Regions from separate parts of the Streptomyces violaceus genome, predicted to be linked through region 1. Evidence: riboswitches for the same ligand, from Rfam matches in the RefSeq annotation. Region 1 holds a riboswitch; the other holds the start of a gene.
The links. A riboswitch is a leader RNA that binds a small molecule or an ion and turns the genes downstream of it on or off. The one in region 1 is predicted to bind thiamine pyrophosphate.
Positions count from the first base shown of each region.

Region 2: it holds a riboswitch for thiamine pyrophosphate, as region 1 does, so the genes downstream of both, thiO (glycine oxidase ThiO) here and OG542_RS11140 (thiamine ABC transporter substrate-binding protein) in region 1, are expected to answer to the same signal.

Region 1 is NZ_CP107911.1:2,520,486-2,532,114, reverse strand. It holds gene pyrH (UMP kinase) at 38-796, shown strand; gene frr (ribosome recycling factor) at 960-1,517, shown strand; gene OG542_RS11155 (phosphatidate cytidylyltransferase) at 1,517-2,644, shown strand; gene OG542_RS11150 (SRPBCC family protein) at 2,884-3,333, shown strand; gene rlmN (23S rRNA (adenine(2503)-C(2))-methyltransferase RlmN) at 3,410-4,516, shown strand; TPP riboswitch at 4,556-4,662, shown strand; gene OG542_RS11140 (thiamine ABC transporter substrate-binding protein) at 4,787-5,824, shown strand; gene OG542_RS11135 (ABC transporter permease) at 5,800-7,482, shown strand; gene OG542_RS11130 (ABC transporter ATP-binding protein) at 7,482-8,501, shown strand; gene OG542_RS11125 (maleylpyruvate isomerase family mycothiol-dependent enzyme) at 8,526-9,326, shown strand; gene OG542_RS11120 (LAETG motif-containing sortase-dependent surface protein) at 9,427-10,089, opposite strand; gene OG542_RS11115 (LOG family protein) at 10,273-11,394, opposite strand; gene OG542_RS11110 (VOC family protein) at 11,419-11,629, opposite strand, start outside.
Region 2 is NZ_CP107911.1:6,645,802-6,657,430, reverse strand. It holds gene OG542_RS29930 (SCO2102 family sporulation regulator) at 1-620, opposite strand, end outside; gene metF (methylenetetrahydrofolate reductase [NAD(P)H]) at 677-1,600, opposite strand; gene thiE (thiamine phosphate synthase) at 1,706-2,365, opposite strand; gene OG542_RS29915 (Rv2175c family DNA-binding protein) at 2,719-3,084, opposite strand; gene OG542_RS29910 (NAD(P)/FAD-dependent oxidoreductase) at 3,163-4,404, opposite strand; gene OG542_RS29905 (hypothetical protein) at 4,437-4,787, opposite strand; TPP riboswitch at 4,840-4,951, shown strand; gene thiO (glycine oxidase ThiO) at 4,949-6,118, shown strand; gene thiS (sulfur carrier protein ThiS) at 6,115-6,315, shown strand; gene OG542_RS29890 (thiazole synthase) at 6,318-7,115, shown strand; gene pknB (Stk1 family PASTA domain-containing Ser/Thr kinase) at 7,344-9,278, shown strand; gene OG542_RS29880 (deoxyribonuclease IV) at 9,338-10,216, shown strand; gene OG542_RS29875 (sulfite oxidase-like oxidoreductase) at 10,227-10,877, opposite strand; gene bfr (bacterioferritin) at 11,053-11,529, shown strand; gene OG542_RS29865 ((2Fe-2S)-binding protein) at 11,537-11,629, opposite strand, start outside.

The DNA.
Region 1 (11,629 bases):
TTGGTATGTGCAACACGTGAAAGAGGCGGGATCCCCCATGACCACCAAGCCCCAGAAGAGTGACGACGGCAAAGTGCGCGGCCGGTTTCTGCTGAAGCTGTCCGGAGAGGCCTTCTCCGGTGGCGGGGGCCTGGGCGTCGACCCCGACGTGGTGCACAAGATCGCCCGCGAGATCGCGGCCGTCGTGCGTGACGGCGCGCAGGTCGCGGTCGTCATCGGCGGCGGCAACTTCTTCCGCGGTGCCGAACTCCAGCAGCGCGGCATGGACCGGGCTCGCTCCGACTACATGGGCATGCTCGGCACCGTCATGAACTGCCTCGCCCTCCAGGACTTCCTGGAGAAGGTGGGCGTGGAAACCCGGGTGCAGACCGCCATCACCATGGGCCAGGTCGCCGAGCCCTACATCCCGCTGCGCGCCGTACGGCACCTGGAGAAGGGCCGCGTGGTGATCTTCGGCGCCGGTATGGGCATGCCGTACTTCTCCACCGACACCACCGCCGCACAGCGCGCCCTGGAGATCGACGCCGAGGCGCTGCTGATGGGCAAGAACGGTGTGGACGGGGTCTACGACTCCGACCCGCGGACCAACCCGGACGCGGTCAGGTTCGACCACCTCGGCTACGGCGAGGTCATCACACGCGACCTGAAGGTCGCCGACGCCACGGCCGTCACGCTGTGCCGCGACAACAAGCTCCCGATCGTGGTCTTCGAGCTGCTGGCGGAGGGCAACATCGGGCGCGCCGTCAAGGGTGAGAAGATCGGCACGCTTGTGGGGGACCAGGCCAGCCGGGACTGAGGACCGCACCACCCCGTCCGGGGGACGGACGGGACGGAGCCGGGCCGGGGGATGGACAATGTCCTGCCGGTCGGGAACCGTGCAGGAAGAAGACGCGACGCAGCCGGCCGCCGCCCCACATGGAACCGCAGCCGGGCCTACTCAAGACACGCAGGAGCAAGTGGTGATCGAAGAGACCCTCCTCGAGGCCGAGGAGAAGATGGAGAAGGCCGTCGTGGTCGCCAAGGAGGACTTCGCCGCGATCCGCACCGGCCGTGCGCACCCGGCGATGTTCAACAAGATCGTGGCCGACTACTACGGCGCGCCGACGCCGATCAACCAGCTGGCTTCGTTCTCCGTGCCGGAGCCGCGCATGGCGGTAGTGACCCCGTTCGACAAGACGGCCCTGCGCAACATCGAGCAGGCGATCCGCGACTCCGACCTGGGCGTCAACCCGAGCAACGACGGCAACATCATCCGGGTGGTGTTCCCCGAACTGACCGAGGAGCGCCGCCGCGAGTACATCAAGGTCGCCAAGAGCAAGGGCGAGGACGCGAAGATCTCCATTCGCTCCGTCCGCCGCAAGGCCAAGGAGGCCATCGACAAGCTGATCAAGGACGGCGAGGTCGGCGAGGACGAGGGCCGCCGTGCGGAGAAGGAGCTCGACGACACCACCGCGAAGTACGTCGCGCAGGTGGACGAGCTCCTGAAGCACAAGGAAGCGGAGCTGCTCGAGGTCTGATGAACGACTCTTCCTGGGGGGCGCCGCCACAGGCCGGCTACTGGGGGCCCACCGACCAAGGGCATGGCCACGGGCACGTACAGAGCCCTGGCCATGGGCACGTCCAGGGAGCCGCCCCGGCGGGTCCCGCATACGATGCGTATGAAGCGCCTCAGACTCGCCCCATGCCCATCGTGCCTGACGTAGCCGGCCACGGCGAAAACCAGGATGACGACCGGAGGGCTGCTCGGATGAGCGGCCCCCCGGTCCGAAACGAGACGAATCCGGAACCCATGCCCGACGCCTCGCAGCCGGCACCCAAGCCGCCGAAGAAGAGCGCGGGTCGCGACCTGAGTGCCGCGATAGGGGTCGGGGTCGGGCTCGGCGCGGTGATCGTCGCGTCGCTGTTCGTCGTCAAGGCCGTGTTCGTCGGCGTCGTCGCGGTCGCCGTCGTGGTCGGCCTGTGGGAGCTGACCAAGCGGCTGGACGAACGCAAGGGCATCCGGGCGCCGCTCGTTCCGCTCGCGCTCGGCGGTGCAGCGATGGTCGTCGCCGGGTACGTCCGAGGCGCCGAGGGCGCCTGGGTCGCCATGGCGCTCACCACACTGGCCGTGCTCGTCTGGCGCATGACGGAACCGCCCGAGGGCTACCTCAGGGACGTGACAGCGGGCGTCTTCGCTGCGTTCTACGTGCCGTTCCTGGCGACCTTCGTCGCGATGATGCTGACCGCGGACGACGGGCCGCAGCGGGTGCTCACCTTCCTGCTGCTCACGGTCGTCAGCGACACCGGTGCCTACGCCGTCGGCTGGCGCTTCGGCCGGAACAAGCTCGCCCCGCGCATCAGCCCCGGCAAGACCCGCGAGGGCCTGCTCGGGGCGGTCGCCTTCGCCATGGTGGCGGGCGCGCTGTGCATGGAGTTCCTCATCGACGACGGTGCCTGGTGGCAGGGTCTGGTGCTCGGCCTCGCGGTCGCGGTCAGCGCCACGCTTGGCGACCTCGGCGAGTCCATGATCAAGCGGGACCTCGGCATCAAGGACATGGGCACGCTGCTGCCCGGTCATGGCGGCATCATGGACCGGCTGGATTCGCTGTTGCCCACGGCTCCGGTGGTGTGGTTGTTGTTCGTGCTGTTCGTTGGGTCTGGCTGAAGCCGGGTCATGGCGCCGCGCCGCGGTAGCGGCACATGGATACAGCATGGACCGGCTGGATTCGCTGTTGCCCAGGCTCCGGTGGTGTGGTTGTTGTTCGTGCTCTTCGTGGGGTCCGGCTGAGTGGACCTCGTCCAGTGAGCTCCCGTCCTTGTGGGCGGGAGCTCGCTGTCGTTCCGGGGAGGCATCGAAGGGCGGCAAGTGGGACGATTCAGGTGTACACCGCAAAGGGGGCCATCATGTCCACCATTCGACAGAGCATCGATGTCGACCGGCGTCCCGAGGACGTCTACGACTACGTCATGGACACACCGCGGATGCCGGAGTGGCAGCTGAGCGCCGTGTCCGCGGAACGCCTCGACGAGGGGCCCTTCGGCATCGGCTCCCGGTTCCGGGTCACCCGGCACGTCGGCCGTCGCGTTATGCCGATGACCATGGAGGTCGTCGAGTACGACCCGCCCCACACCTGGGGCATGCGCGGTGTGGACGGCCCGGTCCGGGCGCGGGTGCACGGCGAGGTCGAGCCGTTCGACGAGGGACAGCGCTCCCACGTGACGATCGAGGTCGACTTCGAGGGCCACGGCGTCGGCAAGGTCCTGGTACCGCTCGTCATGCGACCCCAGGTCCGCAAGGAACTCCCGCGCAACGAGCAGCTCCTCAAGGAGCGGCTGGAGCACGTGGGCGAGTAGGGCGTGTGCCCTCCGGTGTCGCGGGCGGGCAGGCGGGCACGGGCCACCGCCGGGGATCTGCGACACTGGTTCGGTCATGCCTAAGCCCGGAGAACTCACTTTCGTCGCCCCGCGCGGAGCCAAGAAGCCGCCGCGGCATCTCGCCGATCTCACTCCTGCCGAGCGCAAGGAGGCCGTTGCGGCTGTCGGGGAGAAGCCGTTTCGTGCCAAGCAGCTCTCGCAGCACTACTTCGCGCGGTACGCGCACGAGCCGGAGCAGTGGACCGACATTCCGGCCGGTGCCCGGGGGAAGCTGCAGGAGGCGTTGCTGCCCGAGCTGATGAGCGTCGTGCGGCATCTGTCGACCGACCAGGGCACCACGCGCAAGACGCTGTGGCGGCTGTTCGACGGGACGCTCGTCGAGTCCGTGCTGATGCGTTATCCGGACCGGGTGACGATGTGCATCAGCTCGCAGGCGGGGTGCGGGATGAACTGCCCGTTCTGCGCGACCGGGCAGGCGGGGCTGGACCGGAATCTGTCCACCGCCGAGATCGTGCACCAGATCGTGGACGGCATGCGGGCCCTCAGGGACGGTGAGGTCCCCGGCGGTCCGGCGCGGCTCAGCAACATCGTGTTCATGGGCATGGGCGAGCCGCTCGCCAACTACAACCGGGTCATCGGGTCCATCAGGCGGCTCACCGACCCCGAGCCCGACGGGCTGGGGCTCTCGCAGCGGGGGATCACCGTCTCGACGGTCGGTCTCGTCCCGGCGATCCATCGTTTCGCCGACGAGGGCTTCAAGTGCCGCCTCGCCATCTCGCTGCACGCGCCCGACGACGAGCTGCGCGACACCCTCGTCCCCGTGAACACGCGGTGGAAGGTCCGGGAGGTGCTGGACGCCGGGTTCGAGTACAGCGCCAGGTCCGGGCGGCGGCTGTCCATCGAGTACGCGCTGATCCGGGACATCAACGACCAGGCCTGGCGGGGTGACCGGCTCGGGCGGCTGCTCAAGGGCAAGCCCGTGCATGTCAATCTCATTCCACTGAACCCGACGCCCGGGTCCAAGTGGACGGCCTCACGGCCCGAGGACGAGAAGGCGTTCGTCGAGGCCATCGCCGCCCATGGTGTGCCGGTGACGATCCGGGACACCCGTGGACAGGAGATCGACGGGGCGTGTGGTCAGCTCGCGGCCACCGAACGGTAGTCTGACCGGCGTAAGAACATCTGCATATCCGACACCTGCATATTCCGACAGGGGAGCGCCACAGCGCTGAGAGTGCGGCACACGGCCGCAGACCCTCCGAACCTGGCCCAGGTCATTCTGGGTAGGGAGATCGGTCATCACTCGAGCTGTTGCGCCCTGCCCGGGATCCCTTGAGTTCCCGGGCGGGGCCGCGTCTTCTCCTGGTCATCCAGGAGGAATCCAGTGAGCAACAACAAGAAGCGGCTGACGGCTGTGGTCGCCGGGCTCGGTATGGCCGGCACGCTCGCCGCGTGCGGGTCGTCCGGCGGCGACCAGGGCTCCGGCGACTCCAAGACCGTGACCCTCGTCAGCCACGACTCGTGGGCCGCGTCCAAGGGCGTCATCGCCGCCTTCGAGAAGCAGTCCGGCTACAAGGTCGACGTTCTGGAGGACGGTGACGCCGGGCAGGCCGTGAACAAGGCGATCCTGACCAAGGACAACCCGCAGGGCGACGTCTTCTTCGGCGTCGACAACACCCTGCTGTCCCGCGCCCTCGACAACGGCCTGTTCCAGCCGTACGAGGCGAAGGGCTCGGACCGGATCAAGCCCGAGTACCGCGCCGACCAGGGCAAGCACCGGGTCACGCCCGTCGACACCGGTGACATCTGCGTCAACTACGACAAGAAGTACTTCGCCGACCACAAGCTCGACCCGCCGAAGAGCTTCGACGACCTGGTCAAGCCCCAGTACAAGAACCTGCTCGTGACCGAGAACGCCTCCGCTTCCTCGCCCGGCCTCGGGTTCCTGCTCGGCACCGCCGCGAAGTACGGCGACGAGGGCTGGGAGGGCTACTGGAAGAAGCTCAAGGCCAATGGCGTGAAGGTCGTCGACGGCTGGGAACAGGCCTACAACGAGGAGTTCTCCGGCTCGGCCGGCGGGAAGAAGGCCAAGGGCGACCGGCCGCTCGTCGTGTCGTACGCCTCCTCGCCGCCCGTCGAGGTCGTCTACGCCGACCCGAAGCCGAGCGCGGCGCCGACCGGCGTCGCGCAGGGCACCTGCTTCCGGCAGGTCGAGTACGCGGGGCTGCTGAGCAACGCCAAGAACACCGAGGGCGGCAAGGCGTTCCTGGACTTCCTGGTCAGCGAGCGGTTCCAGGAGGACATGCCGCTCAACATGTACGTGTACCCGGTGCGCGAGGGCGCCCAGGTGCCGCCGGAGTTCGTGAAGTACGGGCCGCAGGCCAAGGATCCCGAGACCATGGACCCGGCGAAGATCGCCGACCACCGTGACCAGTGGGTCAAGTCGTGGACCTCGCTCGTACTGAAGTAACCGAAGCAGCCGTCCGCAAGGACCGGCGCGGGAGCGCGGCGCGGCTCGGGCTCATCGCCCTGCCCGTCGCGTTCTTCGCCGTCTTCTTCGCCTATCCCGTCGCCGCGATCGTCGCGCGCGGTCTGAAGGTCGACGGGGCCTGGCGGTTCGGGCGGATCGGGGAGGTGCTGGCGCAGCCCGACGTCCGGCACGTCCTGTGGTTCACCACCTGGCAGGCGCTCGTCTCCACCGCGCTCACCCTGCTGATCGCGCTCCCCGGCGCGTACGTCTTCGCGCGCTTCGACTTCCGGGGCAAGCAGGTCCTGCGCGCGGCTGTGACCGTCCCGTTCGTGCTGCCGACGGTCGTCGTCGGTACGGCGTTCCTGGCGCTGGTCGGGCGGGGCGGGCTGCTCGACGAGCTGTGGGGCGTACGGCTGGACACCACCGTGTGGGCGATCCTGCTCGCGCACGTCTTCTTCAACTACGCGGTCGTCGTACGGACCGTCGGCGGGCTCTGGGCGCAGCTCGACCCGCGGCAGGAGGAGGCCGCGCGGATGCTCGGGGCGTCCCCTTGGAAGGCCTGGCGGCAGGTCACGCTGCCGGCGCTCGGGCCCGCGGTGGCCGCCGCCGCGCTCATGGTCTTCCTGTTCACCTTCACGTCTTTCGGTGTCGTCCAGATCCTCGGTGGGCCCACCTTCTCGACCCTCGAGGTGGAGATCTACCGGCAGACGTCGGAGATCTTCGACCTGTCCACGGCGGCCGTGCTGACGCTGATCCAGTTCGTGGCCGTGGGCGGGATCCTCGCCCTGCACGCCTGGACCGTGCGGCGGCGGGAGACCGCGCTGCGGCTGGTGGACGCGTCGGTGACCGCGCGCCGGCCGCGCGGCGCCGGGCAGTGGGCGCTGCTGGGCGGAGTGCTGGTCACGGTCGTCGTGCTGCTGATGCTGCCGCTCGCCGTGCTGGTCCAGCGGTCCCTGGACGCGCCCGGCTTCGGCTACTATCGTGCGCTGACCAGGGCCGACGGCGGGGTGTTCCTGGTGCCGCCGATCGAGGCGATCGGCAATTCGCTGGAGTACGCCGTCGCCGCCACCGTCATCGCCGTGGTGATCGGCGGCCTCGCCGCTGTGGCCCTCACCCGCCGGGACGCCGGGCGGTTCGTGCGCGGCTTCGACGCGCTGCTGATGCTGCCGCTCGGGGTGTCCGCCGTGACCGTCGGGTTCGGGTTCCTGATCGCCCTCGACGAGCCGCCGCTGGATCTGAGGTCCTCGTGGATCCTGGTGCCGCTCGCGCAGGCGCTGGTCGGTGTGCCGTTCGTCGTCCGGACCATGCTGCCCGTCCTGCGGGCGGTGGACGTGCGGCTGCGGGAGGCGGCCTCGGTGCTGGGGGCCTCGCCCTGGCGGGTGCGGCGGGAGGTGGACCTGCCGATGGTGCGGCGGGCGCTGCTGATCGCGGCCGGGTTCGCCTTCGCGGTGTCGCTCGGGGAGTTCGGGGCGACGGTGTTCATCGCGCGGCCCGACAACCCGACGCTGCCGGTGGCCGTGGCGCGGCTGCTGGGGCGGCCCGGGGACCTCAACTACGGCCAGGCTATGGCCCTTTCGACGATTCTGATGGTGGTGTGCGCCGTGGCCCTGCTGGTGCTGGAGAGGCTCAGGACCGCCGACCGGACAGGGGAGTTCTGATGCTGCTGGCGCTGGAGGGCGCGACGGTCCGTTTCGGCGGGCGGGCCGTGCTGGACGCCGTCGATCTGGAGGTCGCCGAGCACGAGATCGTGTGCGTGCTCGGGCCCAGCGGCAGCGGCAAGTCGACGCTGCTGCGGGCGGTGGCGGGGCTGCAACCGCTCGAGGTCGGGCGGGTGTCGCTCGACGGGCGCGACCAGGCGGGCGTGCCCGCGCACCGGCGCGGAGTCGGGCTGATGTTTCAGGACCACCAGCTGTTCCCGCAGCGGGACGTGGGCGGCAACGTCGCCTTCGGGCTGCGGATGCACGGGGTGTCGAAGCGCCAGCGGGCCGAGCACGTACAGGAGTTGCTGGACCTCGTCGGGCTGCCGGGCGCGGCCCGCCGGGCCGTCGCCGCGCTGTCCGGCGGGGAGCAGCAGCGGGTGGCGCTGGCCCGGGCCCTGGCGCCGAGCCCCAAGCTGCTGATGCTGGACGAGCCGCTGGGCCAGCTCGACCGGTCGCTCAGGGAGCGGCTGGTCGTGGAACTGCGCCAGCTGTTCGGCCGGTTGGGCACGACCGTGCTCGCCGTGACGCACGACCAGGGGGAGGCCTTCGCGCTGGCCGACCGGGTCGTGGTGATGCGGGACGGGCGGATCGCCCAGTCCGGTACGCCGCTTCAGGTGTGGCAGCGGCCGGCCGACGCGTTCGTGGCCCGCTTCCTCGGCTTCGAGAACGTCGTCGAGGCGACGGTGGGCGCGGAGGCCGCGGACACGCCGTGGGGCAAGGTGCCGGTGCCGGAGGGTGCCCCGCAGGGCACGCGGACCCTCCTGGTGCGGCCCGCCGGCGTACGCCTGGTGCCCGCCGACGAGGGTCTGCGCTGTACGGTGACCGCCCGCACCTTCAAGGGCACCCATGTCGCCGTCCACCTCCAGCCGGAAGACGCCCCGCGCCTGGAGGCGGCGTGCGCGCTGCGGGCGGCGCCCGAGGTCGGGGACGAGGTCGGGGTGGAGTTCGACGCGGCGGAAATCGCCGTGCTCGACTGATCGCCGCCCGCTTATGGTGCGGGCATGACACTCCTCGCACACGAGCGCTACTGCGACGAAATCGCCCATCAGATCGGCCAGTTGAGGTCGATGGTGACCTCCGGGACCGACCTGTCCGCCACCGTGCCGACCTGCCCGGACTGGTCGCTGGAGGAGCTGGTCCGGCACACGGGCGGCGCCCTGCGCTGGGTGGAACTCATGGTGCGGACCCGGGCGCAGGAAGAGGTGCCCGAGGAGGAGGTGCCGGGCGCCGAAGGGCCCGAGGTCCGGGGCGACGCCGCCGCGCTGGACGCTTGGCTGGGGGAAGCGGGCGAGCAGGTCGTCGCCGCGCTGCGGGAGGCCGGGCCGGACGCGAAGGTGTGGGGCTGGGCGGGGATCCTCAGCGCCGGGTTCTGGGCCCGCCGGATGGCGCACGAGATCACCGTGCACCGGGCGGACGCCACGCTCGCCGCCGGACTGCCCTACGAGGTCGCGCCCGACATCGCCGCCGACGCGATCGACGAGTGGCTGCAGATCGTGGAGTACGTGCAGCGGACGGACCCGCACGACGAGGCGGCGAGGGAACTGCGCGGCCCGGGCCGCAGCATCCATCTGCACGCCACCGACACCGGGCCTGAGGTGAACGCCGAGTGGCTGGTCGCGCTCACCGAGGACGGTGTCACCTGGCGCCGGGGCCACGAGAAGGCCACGGTCGCCCTGCGCGGGCCGCTCACCTCCGTCCTGCTCGCGTTCTACCGGCGGCTGCCGCTGGATGCTCCGGAGCTGGAGGTGCTGGGGGAACGGGAGTTGCTGGAGTTCTGGCTGGAGCGGGCGACGTTCGGATAGGGCCGGGACGGACACGCCGCCCCGCGCGGCGGTTCGGGAAGGGCGATGGCCCGCCCCTCGCGAGAGGGACGGGCCACCACCGTGCACGGAAGCGCGGGCGTCAACTGTCGCTGCTCGCCCCACGACGGCGCATACCGAAGAACACCGCGCCACCACCGACGACGACCAGGGCCGCCGCGATGCCGGCGATGATGCCGGTGTTGGAGTTGGCGCCGGTCTCGGCGAGGTTGGAGTCACCGGCCGGGCCGGGCGCGTTGCCCGCCGGCGTGGTGCTCTCGCTCTCGGACGGCGTAGGAGCCGGGGTGTCGGTCTCCTCGGCCGGCTTCGAGGGGGAGGCCGATGGGGCCGACGGGGTCGGCGTGGCCGGGGGAGTCGCCGGGGGCTCCTCCTCCTTCTTCTTGCAGGCGGTGGCCGGGGTGACGAGGTTCGGCTTGATGTCCTCGTCGACGTACGGAGTGGCCTTCACGTGAATGCGGTACTCCGCGTTCGGCTTCCAGTCCTCGGTGAAGGTGATGGTGGTGCCTTCGCGCGAGCCCTTGACCACCTGCTCGCCGACCTTCTTCGCGTCGGCGCCGTTGTTCTGCAGGTACACGGTGACCGTCGCCGCGATGCCGGCGGGGTCCACGTCGGTGACGGTGATGACGCCCTTGTCGCCGTCACACTTCGCCTCGGCGGAGAACTCGTTGATGTTGCAGGCGAGCGCGTTGCCGGCGGCACCGAGCGCGAGCGCGGCCGAGGCGGTGACGACACCGAGGACGCGCACGGCACGTGCGCGGGGAGATACGGACAGAACTGCCACGTTTGTCCTTTACAGGATGTGTTAAAGCGGGGGGCTGAGGCAGTGGTGACGGAACATCAGCACTACCAGGAGACTCACAGGTTTATAAGCGCTGCATAAGTAGTGTCAACGCATATGCAGGTTGCAAGCACTTGCTTTGCCTGCTTATTAACCGCCGAGGCGTTTCAACGCCTCCGGCGCCTCCTCGATCCGCTCGACCAGCGCGATCCGCGCCTCCATCGAACGCCCCCTGGCCAGCGACTGGAGCAGCGGCCACGTCGGCAGCTTCTCCGTCCAGTGCGCGCGGTTCACGAGCACCATGGGCGTCGGCTCGCCGCGCGACTCATAGTAGTTCGGCGTCGCGTTGTCGAAGATCTCCTGCACGGTGCCGGCGGCGCCCGGCAGGAACACCACGCCCGCGGTGGACCGGGCCAGCAGGCCGTCCTCGCGGGTGGCGTTGGCGAAGTACTTGGCGATGTGCGAGGCGAAGGCGTTCGGCGGCTCGTGGCCGTAGAACCAGGTCGGGATGCCCACGGAGCGGCCGCCCTGCGGCCAGCGGGTGCGGATCTCGAAGGACGCCGCTGCCCACTGGGTGATCGACGGCGTGAAGTGCGGTGCCTTGCCGAGCAGTTCCAGTGACTCGGTGAGCATCTCGTCGCCGAACGGGGCCGCGTACGCGCCGAGGTTCGCCGCCTCCATCGCGCCCGGGCCGCCGCCGGTGGCGACCGTGAAACCGGCGCGGGCCAGTTCGCGGCCGAGCCGCGCCGCCCCCGCGTACTCCTCGGTGCCCCGGGCCATCGCGTGGCCGCCCATCACGCCCACGACCCGGGCGCCGGACAGGAGTTCGTCGAGCGCGTCCGAGACGGAGTCGTCGTGGACCGCGCGCAGCATGGACGCGTAGATGTCGCCGTCGGCCTTCGTGCGCTGGAACCAGGCGTAGGCGCGGGCGTCGGGCGTGGCCTCGTAGCCGTCCGCCAGCGACGCGAAGAGATCGTCCGGCGAGTAGACCAGGCCGCGGTACGGGTCGAAGGGCAGATCCGGGACAGGCGGGAAGACCAAGGCGCCGTCGGCGCGTATCTTGGCGGCCGCCTCCTCGCGCATCGCGCAGCCGAGGAAGATCGCGCCTGCCGTGTCCGTGGTGAGCAGTTCGCGCGTACGGTCCGTCAGGTCGACGGCCTGGACGCGGTGACCGGCGAGTGTGCCGCGCGCCGAGACGGTCGCGTCGAACTCCTCGAGCGTCTCGATCTCACGGTCGTCATGGTGGGCCGCATGGGCGGGCATCGTCTGCACCCGCCCATGCTGGCACAGCACGTCTCAGCCCTGGACGGCCGCCGGGTCCATCCACACGACCTCGAAGGTGTGGCCGTCCAGGTCGTCGAAGGCGCGGCCGTACATGAAACCGTGGTCCTGGGTCTCGCCGGAGACGGAGCCGCCGGCCGCGACCGCCTTCCCGACCAGCTCGTCCACCTTCTCGCGGCTCTCGGCGCTCAGCGCGATCAGCACCTCGCTGGTCTTCTTCGAGTCC
Region 2 (11,629 bases), 4.1 Mb from region 1:
CCGTAGTCCGAGTAGTCGTAGGCGTAGGACTGGTCGGTGCCCTGGGCCGTGGCGGCGTACTGGTCGTGGGGTGAGCCCTGGTGGTACCCGGTGTCGCCGTAGACGCCGTAGGAGCCTGTGTCGTCCGGGATGGGCTGCGGCTCGTAGACGGCGGTGGTCTCGGCGGCCGTCGGATGGACCGGGCGCGCGGGGGTGAAGACGTCGTCGCGGTCGTAGTCGTCGCCCTGGCCGTAGGAGGCGGTGTCGCGGCGGTAGTCGCCGCCCTCGTCGCCGTAGCCGCCGCCCGCCGCCTCCATGCCGGAGACCTCGAGGGTCGGCTCCTGGCGGCCGCGCTCGCCGCGGCGGCGCTTGCTGCCGCCCAGCATCGGGGCGTTCATCGCCCAGCCGGCCGCGAAGCCGCTGCGGAACGACAGGGTGACGTAGGTCTGCCCGACCGCGAAGGCGGCCGCGCCCAGTCCGATCACGACGACCGAAGGGATCAGGACACCGACGACGACGCCGAGGAAGCCGGCGAAGGCGAGCAGCCGCCAGCGCAGCCGCGCCTTGTACTGCAGCAGCACCTCGCCCAGCAGCCACAGCGCGACGATGCCGAACGCGATGTAGAGGACCGCCCAGCCCATGTACGCCCCTCTCCCAGTGGCCGCTACGCAGTGTGTCGTATACCGGTGCGAACGGTCTAGGCCTGCGATGAGTGGTGCAGGCCCAGGTTCTCGTAGATTTCCAGGGTCGCCGTGGAGTTGTTGAGCGTGATGAAGTGCAAGCCGGGCACGCCCTCGGCGAGCAGCCGCGCACAGAACTCCGTGGCGAATTCGATCCCAATGGAGCGTACAGCGGCCGGATCGTCTTTTGCTGTGAGGATCCGCTCTTTCAGGGCGTCCGGGAACGCGGCATTGGTGAGGGACGGGATCCGCGCCAGCGACTTCACACTCGCGATCGGCATGATCTCGGGGATGATCGGGGTGTCGCAGCCGGCGGCCGCGACCCGGTCACGCAGCCGCAGGTAGTCCTCCGGCTGGAAGAACATCTGCGTGATCGCGTAGTCCGCGCCCGCGCGGCACTTGTCGACGAAGTGGCGGACGTCGGCGTCCCAGTCGCTGGAACGCGGGTGCATCGCCGGGAAGGCGGCGACGCCCACGCAGAAGTCGCCGGACGCCTTGATCAGCTCGACGAGTTCGGCGGCGTAGGCGAGACCGCGGGGGTGCGGCACCCAGTCGCCCATCGGATCGCCGGGCGGGTCGCCACGCAGGGCGAGCATGTTACGGATCCCGGCGTCGGCGTACTGGCCGATGATGTTGCGCAGGTCGGCGACCGAGTGGTCGACGGCCGTGAGGTGCGCGATCGGGGTGAGGGTGGTGTCGGAGGCGATCGCCTCGGTCGCCTTCACCGTGCCCGCACGGGTGGAACCGCCCGCGCCGTAGGTCACGGACACGAAGTCGGGCGCCACCGCCTCAACCCGGCGCAGCGCGTTCCACAGGTTCCGCTCGCCCTTCGGGGTCTTTGGCGCGTAGAACTCGAACGAGTACGTCGTCTTGCCGGTCGCGAGCATGTCGCGGACGGTGCGGGCGTGGTCCGACCTGATGGATGCGGTGCCGAGGGCCATACGGGCAGGTTAGCCAGGGGCGGTCGGTCCCCCAACCGGGCATCGATATTTGCCCGATTTGTGCACTTGTTGTCCACCCCTTGGACAAACCGGCCAACCGGCGGACTACTTCTCCCGCAGCCTCTTCGCGAACTCGGCCGCCGCCGCGCCCGGGTCGTCGGCCTCGGTGATCGCCCGTACGACGACGACGCGCCGGGCGCCCGCTTCCAGGATCTGGTCGAGGTTGCCGAGGTCGATGCCGCCGATGGCGAACCAGGGGCGGTCGGTGCCGAGGGCGGCGGTGTACCGGACGAGGTCCAGGCCGGGGGCGTGGCGGCCGGGCTTGGTGGGGGTGGGCCAGCACGGGCCGGTGCAGAAGTAGTCCACGCCGTCCTGCGCGGCGGCCGCGGCGGCCTCGGACTCGGCGTGCGTGGACCGGCCGATCAGGACGTCGTCGCCGAGGATCGCGCGGGCGGCCGGGACCGGGAGGTCGCCCTGGCCGAGGTGCAGCACGTGGGAGCCGGCGGCGTGGGCGACGTCAGCGCGGTCGTTGACCGCGAGCAGCTTCCCGTGCCGGGCACAGGCGTCGGCGAAGACAGCCAGCCGCTCCAGCTCCTCGCCCGCCTCCATGCCCTTGTCCCGCAACTGCACGATGTCGACCCCACCGGCCAGCACGGCATCGAGGAACTCCACGAGATCGCCCTGCCGCTTGCGGGCGTCGGTGCAGAGGTAGACCCGGGCGTCGGGGAGCTGAGCCCGTGCGGTGGTGGCGGCGGTGTCGGGCATGCGTGTCCCCCTGGGTGTCGGTGGCGTACGGGTGCGGACACCCGTGCCGGTGGCGGTGGCGTACGGGTGCGAGACGCACCCGAGCCTGTGGGATTACCGGGCGCCGGGACGCCCGTGCCGGCGTCTGTGCCGGGTGGGCGGCCGAAGCACCCTTGCGGACGGGGCGCGACCAAAGCGCCGGAGCGCCCCGTGCCGGTGCGGACAAGGCAGCCGCAGCCCGGGTGGCCCCCGCCCCGAGCGGGCGCGAGCCACCCCGGGACCGTGGCCCCACGGGCCGCGGCCCTTACTCCGGGCAGTTGTTCAGGTCCGGCCCCGCTCGCACGGCACCGGACGGTTGTTCCGTCGAGGCGGGGTCAGACCGCGAGCGCCTGGGCGCGGCGCTTCACCTCCGTGCCGCGATTCTCACTCAGTGCCTGCGCCGGGGTGCCGGGCAGGCTCGGGTCGGGGGTGAAGAGCCACTCCAGCATCTCCTCGTCCGTGAAGCCGTCGTCCCGCAGGAGCGTCAGGGTCCCGGACAGGCCCTTGACGACCTTGTCCCCGTCGATGAAAGCGGCGGGGACGTGCAGCGCGCGGTTCTCACCGCGGCGTACGGCGATGAGCTGGCCGTCCTTGACCAGCTGCCGCACACGCGTCACCTCGACACCGAACTGTTCGGCGATGTCGGGGAGGGTGAGCCAGGCGGGGACGAGAGCATCGATCTTTGCGTCAATCTCGGTCACGGAAACCAGCCTGCCATCCGCCACTGACAGTCGGAAGTCAGCCCGGCCCACCTCGGCGGACAACGTCCTCCTCGACAGCTACGCCGTCGCCGCCTTCAGCGGCCTGGCCGGGTCCGCGAGCAGCACCGGATTCATGGCGGCGCCCGACTCGATCAAACGACGCCCCTGCGCCAGGTCCCGGGGACGACCCACCGCCAGCAGCGCGACCAGCCGGTCGCCGCGGAGCCAGCACACCGTCCAGGCCGGCCCGGCCGGGTCACCCCGCCACAGAGCAGTGTCGGCGGCCGCGTGGTGCCCGGCGTACTGGACGAACCGCCCGAACTGCTCGGACCAGAAGTAGGGCACCGGGTCGTACACCGCCGGAGGCTCCCCCGAGGCCCGGTTGACGATGTTCAGGGCCACCGTGCGCGGCCCCTGGAGGGCGTTGTCCCAGTGGTGCACCAGCAGGCGCTCGCCGTATCGCCCCGAGGGGAAGGAGGCACAGTCGCCGACCGCGTACACGTCCGGCACCGACGTCCGCAGGTGCTGGTCGGACACGATCTCGCCCTGGGCACCGAGCTCCACTCCGGAGCCGGCCAGCCACGCCGTCGCGGGGCGGGCGCCGATGCCGACCACGACCGCGCCCGCCGGCAGCCGCGTGCCGTCGTCGAGAAGCACCGCCCCGGGCTCGACGCGCTCCACGCGCGCGTGCGTGCGCAGCACCGCCCCCGCCTCGGCGTACCAGCCGGCCATCGGGGCCGCGACCTCGGCGGGCAGTGCCCCGGCGAGCGGCCCTTCGGCGGCCTCCACGACGGTCACCGCGCAGCCCGCCTCGCGCGCGGCCGTGGCGAACTCCGCGCCGATCCAGCCCGCGCCGACGACCACGATGTCGTGCTTGCGGGCCAGCACGGGCCGCAGCCGCTCGGCGTCGTCCAGGGTGCGCAGCAGATGCACGCCCGGCACACCCTCCGCGCCGGCCAGCCGGACCGGTTCGGCGCCGGTCGCCACGACGAGGACGTCGTACGGCACGGGCCCGTCCTCGGTGTCCAGCTCGTGATCGCCGGGGCGCAGACCCGACACCTCGCAGCCGAGTCGCAGTTCGATGCCGAGGGCCTCGAAGTCGAGGTCGAAGGCGGAGCCCTCGGCCTTGCCGAGCAGGACGGCCTTGGACAACGGGGGCCGGTCGTACGGCTGGTGGGGCTCGGCGCCGATCAGGATCACGGTGCCGGTGAAGCCCTGCTCCCGCAGGGCGACCGCGGTCTGCACACCGGCCATGCCCGCGCCCGCCACGACCACGCGCCGCGGCGCGGACGAACCTGGTTCCTGCGTCTGCTCGCTCACCTGATCACCATAGACAACTGACATTTCGTCAGTCAGCGCTCATGCGCAGTGACCTGCTCCACAACGCTCGTCCCGCTGCCCTGCTGTGACTCCCACTCCCAGCTCTCCTCCAGCCGCACCCGCCCGTCGGGCAGCTCCACGACCGTCGACACACAGTGCCCGGAAGATGTGGTTCCGTCCTGCTTGAGCTGTACATAACGGAAGTCCAGCCTGTCACCTTCCCGGGTACCCACGAGGTGGCCGCGTACGACGTCGCCGCCCGTGTACTCGGCCCAGATCTCGCCGTCCTTCTCGTGGTACGTGAACCGGGTGCGGGTCCCCACCTGGCCCGGCGCCTGGTCGGCGACCGGGGCGAGGAGAAGACCGTCGAGGGATCGGGCCATGGACGGAGGCTCCCTTACTGCGACATACGCCATCGGGCTAGGGTGGCCAACGTAGAGCACTCGCGGGAGCCCGGACGCACCGGGCTGAGAGGGAGGCTGGCGGCCTCCGACCGTACGAACCTGATCCGGGTCATGCCGGCGAAGGGAGGGGCTGGACGCCCATGCCGCGTACGCCAACGTCAGACGTCCTCGTCATCGGGGGCGGGATCATCGGCCTGGTCACCGCGTGGCGGGCCGCGCAACGCGGGTTCGCCACAACCGTGGTGGACCCCGATCCGGGCGGCGGAGCCGCACAGGTGGCGGCCGGCATGCTGGCCGCCGTCACGGAACTGCACTACGGCGAGCAGACCCTGCTCGGCCTGAACCTCGTCTCCGCCCGGCGCTATCCGGATTTCGCGGCCGAACTCACCGACCTCACGGGCCACGACCTCGGCTACCGCCGCTGCGGCACGCTCGCCGTGGCCCTGGACGCCGACGACCGGGCTCATCTGCGCGAACTGCACGCCCTGCAGCAGCAGTCGGGCCTGGAGTCGCAGTGGCTGTCGGGGCGGGAGTGCCGTCGCCTGGAGCCGATGCTCGCGCCGGGCGTGCGCGGCGGGCTGCGGGTCGACGGCGACCACCAGATCGACCCGCGGCGGCTGGCCGGGGCGCTGGTGGCCGCGTGCGAGCGGGCGGGAGTGGTCTTCCACCGGGCGTGGGCGGAGCGGCTCACCGTCGTACGGGACCGGGCCGCGGGCGTCGTCACGGCCGACGGGACCGCGCTGGACGCGGGGCGGGTGGTGCTGGCCGGGGGCAGCCTCAGCGGGCGGCTCGCGGGCGTCCCGGAGGACGTGCTGCCGCCCGTGCGGCCGGTGAAGGGGCAGGTCGTACGGCTGATCATGCCGCAGCGGCACGGGCCCTTCCTGAGCCGGACCGTGCGCGCGGTCGTGCGCGGCAGCCACGTCTACCTGGTGCCGCGCGAGAGCGGCGAGCTGGTCATCGGGGCGACCAGCGAGGAGATGGGCTGGGACACCACCGTGACCGCGGGCGGCGTGTACGAGCTGCTGCGCGACGCGCACGAGCTGGTCCCGGGCATCACCGAGCTGCCCTTCACCGAGACCCGGGCCGGGCTGCGGCCCGGCTCCCCCGACAACGCGCCGCTGCTCGGCCCGACCGGTCTCGAGGGACTGCTGCTGGCCACCGGGCACTACCGCAACGGCGTCCTGCTCACGCCGGTGACCGGCGACGCCATGGCGCACCTCCTGTCGACGGGCGAACTCCCCGAGGAGGCCCGCCCCTTCACCCCGCAGCGCTTCAGTACCGCCACCGCACTCACGGAGCAGCCCGCATGAACATCTCCGTCAACGGGGAGCCCCGGGACGTCCGGCCCGGCACGGCTCTCGACACCGTCGTGACGTCGCTCACCGCCTCGCCCTCCGGGGTGGCCGCCGCACTCAACGAAACCGTCGTCCCGCGTGCACAGTGGCCGTCCACGTCCCTCGCCGAGGGGGACCGCGTGGAAGTCCTCACCGCCGTCCAAGGAGGCTGACCATGGCCGACGATCCGTTTGTCCTCGGTGGTACGTCCTTCACGTCCCGCCTGATCATGGGTACGGGCGGGGCGCCCAGCCTCGAGGTGCTGGAGCGGTCGCTGGCCGCGTCCGGGACCGAGCTGACGACGGTCGCGATGCGCCGTGTGAACCCTTCGGTGCAGGGTTCGGTGCTGTCCGTCCTCGACCGGCTCGGCATCCGGGTGCTGCCCAACACGGCGGGCTGTTTCACCGCCGGAGAGGCCGTCCTCACGGCCCGTCTCGCGCGCGAGGCCCTCGGCACCGACCTGGTCAAGCTGGAGGTCATCGCCGACGAGCGCACGCTGCTGCCCGATCCGATCGAGACGCTGGAGGCGGCCGAGACACTGGTCGACGACGGGTTCACGGTGCTGCCGTACACCAATGACGACCCCGTGCTGGCGCGCAAGCTGGAGGACGCCGGCTGCGCGGCGATCATGCCGCTCGGCTCACCGATCGGCTCCGGGCTCGGCATCCGCAACCCGCACAACTTCCAGCTGATCGTGGAGCACGCGCGCGTGCCGGTGATCCTGGACGCCGGCGCCGGTACGGCGTCCGACGCGGCGCTGGCGATGGAGCTGGGCTGCGCGGGTGTGATGCTCGCCTCGGCGGTGACACGGGCGCAGGAACCGGTCCTGATGGCCGACGCGATGCGGCATGCCGTGGAGGCGGGACGGCTGGCGTACCGGGCCGGGCGCATTCCGCGGCGACATTTCGCGGAGGCGTCGTCGCCGGGTGAGGGCATGGCTGTGCTGGATCCTGAGCGGCCTGCTTTTCAGTAACTGTGCGAGGTCGCTGGGGTCGGGTGGGTCCGCAGCCCGGCGATGCGGGGTGCCGCCTGCGCCCACCCGTGCCGCCCTGGGGGCACCTCCCAGGCCCTTGAGGCACTGGGGGAGGCACGCCTGCCCTCAGCCCAGGCAGGTAGGGCACACGTCACAGGTCCGCTTCAGTCCCGCCCCGATAGCGGACGCGGCGAGTGGCTGTCGGTCGTGGCTCGTACACTCGCCTGCGTGGACACGACCCTTCAGGACCCCTTGGTCGGGCAGGTGCTCGACGCCCGGTATCGCGTCGACGCGCGGATCGCGGTCGGCGGGATGGCCACGGTCTACCGGGCCGTGGACACCCGGCTGGACCGCGTTCTCGCGCTCAAGGTGATGCACCCCTCGCTCGCGGCGGACGTCTCGTTCGTCGAGCGGTTCATCCGCGAGGCGAAGTCCGTCGCCCGGCTGGCCCATCCGAACGTGGTGCAGGTCTTCGACCAGGGCACCGACGGCTCGTACGTCTATCTCGCCATGGAGTACGTCGCGGGCTGCACCCTGCGGGACGTGCTGCGCGAGCGCGGGGCCCTGCAGCCGCGCGCCGCCCTGGACATCCTGGAGCCGGTGCTGGCCGCCCTGGGCGCCGCCCACCGCGCCGGATTCGTGCACCGGGACATGAAGCCCGAGAACGTCCTGATAGGGGACGACGGCCGGGTGAAGGTCGCCGACTTCGGACTGGTCCGTGCCGTGGACACGGTGACGAACACCACAGGGACCGTGCTCGGCACGGTCGCCTACCTCGCGCCCGAGCAGATAGAGAACGGCACCGCGGACCCCCGCGTCGACGTGTACGCGTGCGGGGTGATGCTGTTCGAGATGCTGACCGGCGACAAGCCGCACGACGGGGACTCCCCGGCCGTGATCCTGTACAAGCATCTGCACGAGGACGTCCCGCCGCCGTCGGCCGCCGTGCCCGGTCTGGCCTACGAGCTGGACGAGATGGTGGCCTCGGCGACCGCCCGCACCCCGGACATCCGCCCGCACGACGCGGTGGCGCTGCTCGCGCAGGTCCGCGACGGGCGCGCCGGGCTGAGCGCGGAGCAGCTGGACGTGGTGCCCCCGCAGGCCCTCACCGCGGAGCACGACGGCGCCGACGACCGTACGAGCGTGATCCCGCGCGCGCTGGCCACACTTCGCCCGCTGCCGGTCAACGAGGACGACGAGACCTCCGAGGCGGCGCTCAACCGCACCAGCCGTTTCGAGTCCCCGCCGCCCCCGCCGTCCCGGCGCCGCCCGGGGTCCCGGCGCGGCCCGCTGGCGATCGTCGCCGCGGTCCTGCTCGTGCTCGGCCTCGGCGCCGGCATCTGGTACATCAACTCGGGCCAGTTCACCGAGGTCCCCCCGCTGCTGGCGAAGACCCAGACCCAGGCCGAGAGCCGGCTGGAGGACGCTGGGCTCGAGCTCGGCAAGGTCGAGCACGCCTACAGCGACACCGTGGAGCGGGGCCAGATCATCAGCTCCGACCCGAAGGCCGGGACGCGCATCCGCGGCAACGACTCGGTGAGCATCACCGTCTCCGACGGGCCCGAGACGGTGCGGGTGCCCGCCCTGGAGGGCCAGAAGCTGGCCAAGGCGCGGGCCCAGCTGAAGGCGGACGGTCTTGAGCCGGGCATGGTCACGCGGGAGTTCAGCGAGGACGTGCCGAGGGGCTCGGTGATCTCCGCGCGGCCCGCCGACGGCACGAAGGTGCGCGCGGGCACGGCCGTGGCGCTCGTCGTCAGCAAGGGCAGCCCCATCGACATCCCCGACGTCACCGGCGCGGACGAAGCCGACGCCCGGGCGCAGCTGCAGGACGCCGGGCTCAAGGTGAAGGTCGCCACCGAGCGGGTCAACTCCTCCGAGTTCGACAAGGGCCAGGTCGCCCAGCAGACCCCGAAGGCCGGCGGCCGGGCGGCCGAGGGCGACACGGTGACGCTGACGCTGTCCAAGGGCCCCGAGATGATCGAGGTCCCGGACGTGACCGGCGACAGCGTCGACGACGCCACGCGGACGCTGGAGAGCGCCGGGTTCCAGGTCGACGAGGACCGCGGTCTGCTCGGCCTGTTCGGCGACGAGGTCAAGGGGCAGTCCGTCGAGGGCGGCCAGACCGCGCCCAAGGGTTCGACGATCACCATCAAGATCAGGTGACCAGCGCGGGCAGGGAGCCCGTGGACGGGGCAGGGCCGGCCGCATGACACCCTGAACGGGTGAACAATCAGCTGTCCGGCCCCTCCCGCAACCCCGTGGGCGGCCACGTTCCCGTGGCCGGTGGGCTCAACTCCGTAGGCCTGTCGTACGCCCGTGATCTCCAGGCCGAGACCGTTCAGGTCTTCGTCGCCAATCCGCGCGGCTGGGCCACACCGGCCGGCAATCCGAAGCAGGACGAGGCGTTCCGCGCGGCGTGCGAGGCCGAGTCGGTCCCGGCGTACGTCCACGCTCCCTACCTGATCAACTTCGGCTCGCACACCGAGGCGACGGTGGAGCGGTCGGTGGAGTCGTTGCGGCACTCGCTGCGCCGCGGGCGGGAGATCGGGGCGCTGGGCGTGGTCGTGCACACCGGCAGCGCGACCGGCGGCAGGGGGCGGTCCGTGGCGCTGAAGCAGGTACGGGAGCAGCTGCTGCCGCTGCTCGACGAGCTGACCCACGACGACGACCCGTATCTGCTGCTGGAGTCGACCGCCGGCCAGGGCGCCTCCCTGTGCTCACGGACCTGGGACTTCGGCCCGTACTTCGAGGCGCTGGACGCCCATCCGATGCTGGGCGTGTGCCTGGACACCTGCCACATCTTCGCCGCCGGGCACGACCTGACCGGCCCGAGCGGCATGCACCAGACGCTGGACCTGCTGGTGGACACGGTCGGCGAGGGCCGGCTGAAGCTGATCCACGCCAATGACTCCAAGGACGTGGTGGGCGCGCACAAGGACCGGCACGAGAACATCGGCGTGGGCCACATCGGGGAGGACCCCTTCCGGGCCCTGATGACGCACCCCGCGACCGAGGGCGTGCCGCTGATCATCGAGACGCCGGGCGGCAAGGAGGGGCACGCGGCGGACGTGGAGCGGCTGAAGAAGCTGCGCGACTGCTGACGGCTTCAGATCAGAGGTCCGGGCCGTCCCCGGGCCCCTCCTGATACGAGTAGCGCTGCTCCTGCCACGGGTCGCCGAGGTTGTGGTAGCCGCGCTCCTCCCAGAAACCGCGCCGGTCGGCGGTCATGTACTCCACGCCGCGCACCCACTTGGGGCCCTTCCAGGCGTACAGGTGGGGCACGATCAGTCGCAGCGGGAAGCCGTGCTCGGCGGTGAGGAGTTCGCCGTCCTTGTGGGTGGCGAACAAGGCCTGCTCGGAGGCGAAGTCGGACAGCCGGAGGTTGGAGCTGAATCCGTACTCGGCCCACACCATCACATGGGTGACGTCGTCCGCGGGCGGAGCGATGTCGAGGATGGTGCGCGCGGGGACCCCGCCCCACTCGGCGCCCAGCATGCTGAACTTCGTGACGCAGTGCAGATCGGCCACGACGGTGGTGTACGGCAGGGCCGTGAACTCCTCGTGGGTCCAGCAGTGCTTGCCGCCGCCGGCGGTGGCGCCGAAGACCCTGAACTCCCAGCGCTCGGGCCGGAACTTGGGGACGGGCCCGTAGTGCGTGACCGGCCAGCCGCGCTGCAATCGCTGTCCCGGCGGAAGCCCGGGCTGCGTCGCTCCTGCTGAATCGCGCCCTTCTCCCGATTCACGTCCCACCGGCTGACCCATGTGTCCATCCTGACAGACCTCGGGTCATGCCCCTGACCCGGGCCATTCCAAATCAGGGCATTTAGAACTAAGCATGCCCTTACTTACTAAGTGAAGACTTACTGGACGATCTTCTTCCGCGGTGGAATCATGCGGCGCAACCTGCCAGTTCTTACGCGTGGAAGGAGCCTCTGCTATGCAGGGCGACCCCGAGGTCCTCGAATTCCTGAACGAGCAGTTGACCGGCGAGCTGACGGCGATCAACCAGTACTGGCTGCACTACCGGATCCAGGACAACAAGGGCTGGACCAAGCTCGCCAAGTACACGCGTGAAGAGTCCATCGATGAGATGAAGCACGCGGACAAGATCACCGAGCGCATCCTCATGCTGGACGGCCTGCCCAACTACCAGCGGCTCTTCCATGTCCGGGTCGGCCAGACGGTCACCGAGATGTTCCAGGCCGACCGGCAGGTCGAGGTCGAGGCGATCGACCGCCTCAAGCGCGGTATCGAGGTGATGCGCACCAAGGGCGACATCACGTCCGCGAACCTCTTCGAGTCGATCCTCGAGGACGAGGAGCACCACATCGACTATCTGGACACGCAGCTCGAACTCATCGAGCAGCTCGGCGAGGCGCTGTACCTCGCACAGCAGATCGAGCAGCCGAGCTAGCGCCTGCCTAGGCGGCGTCTTCCAGTTCCGAGAGCACCTGCTCGCCCCGGTCGGCCAGGTCGCGGCGAGGACACGCACCCCTGCCGAGGAGCGCCTGGAT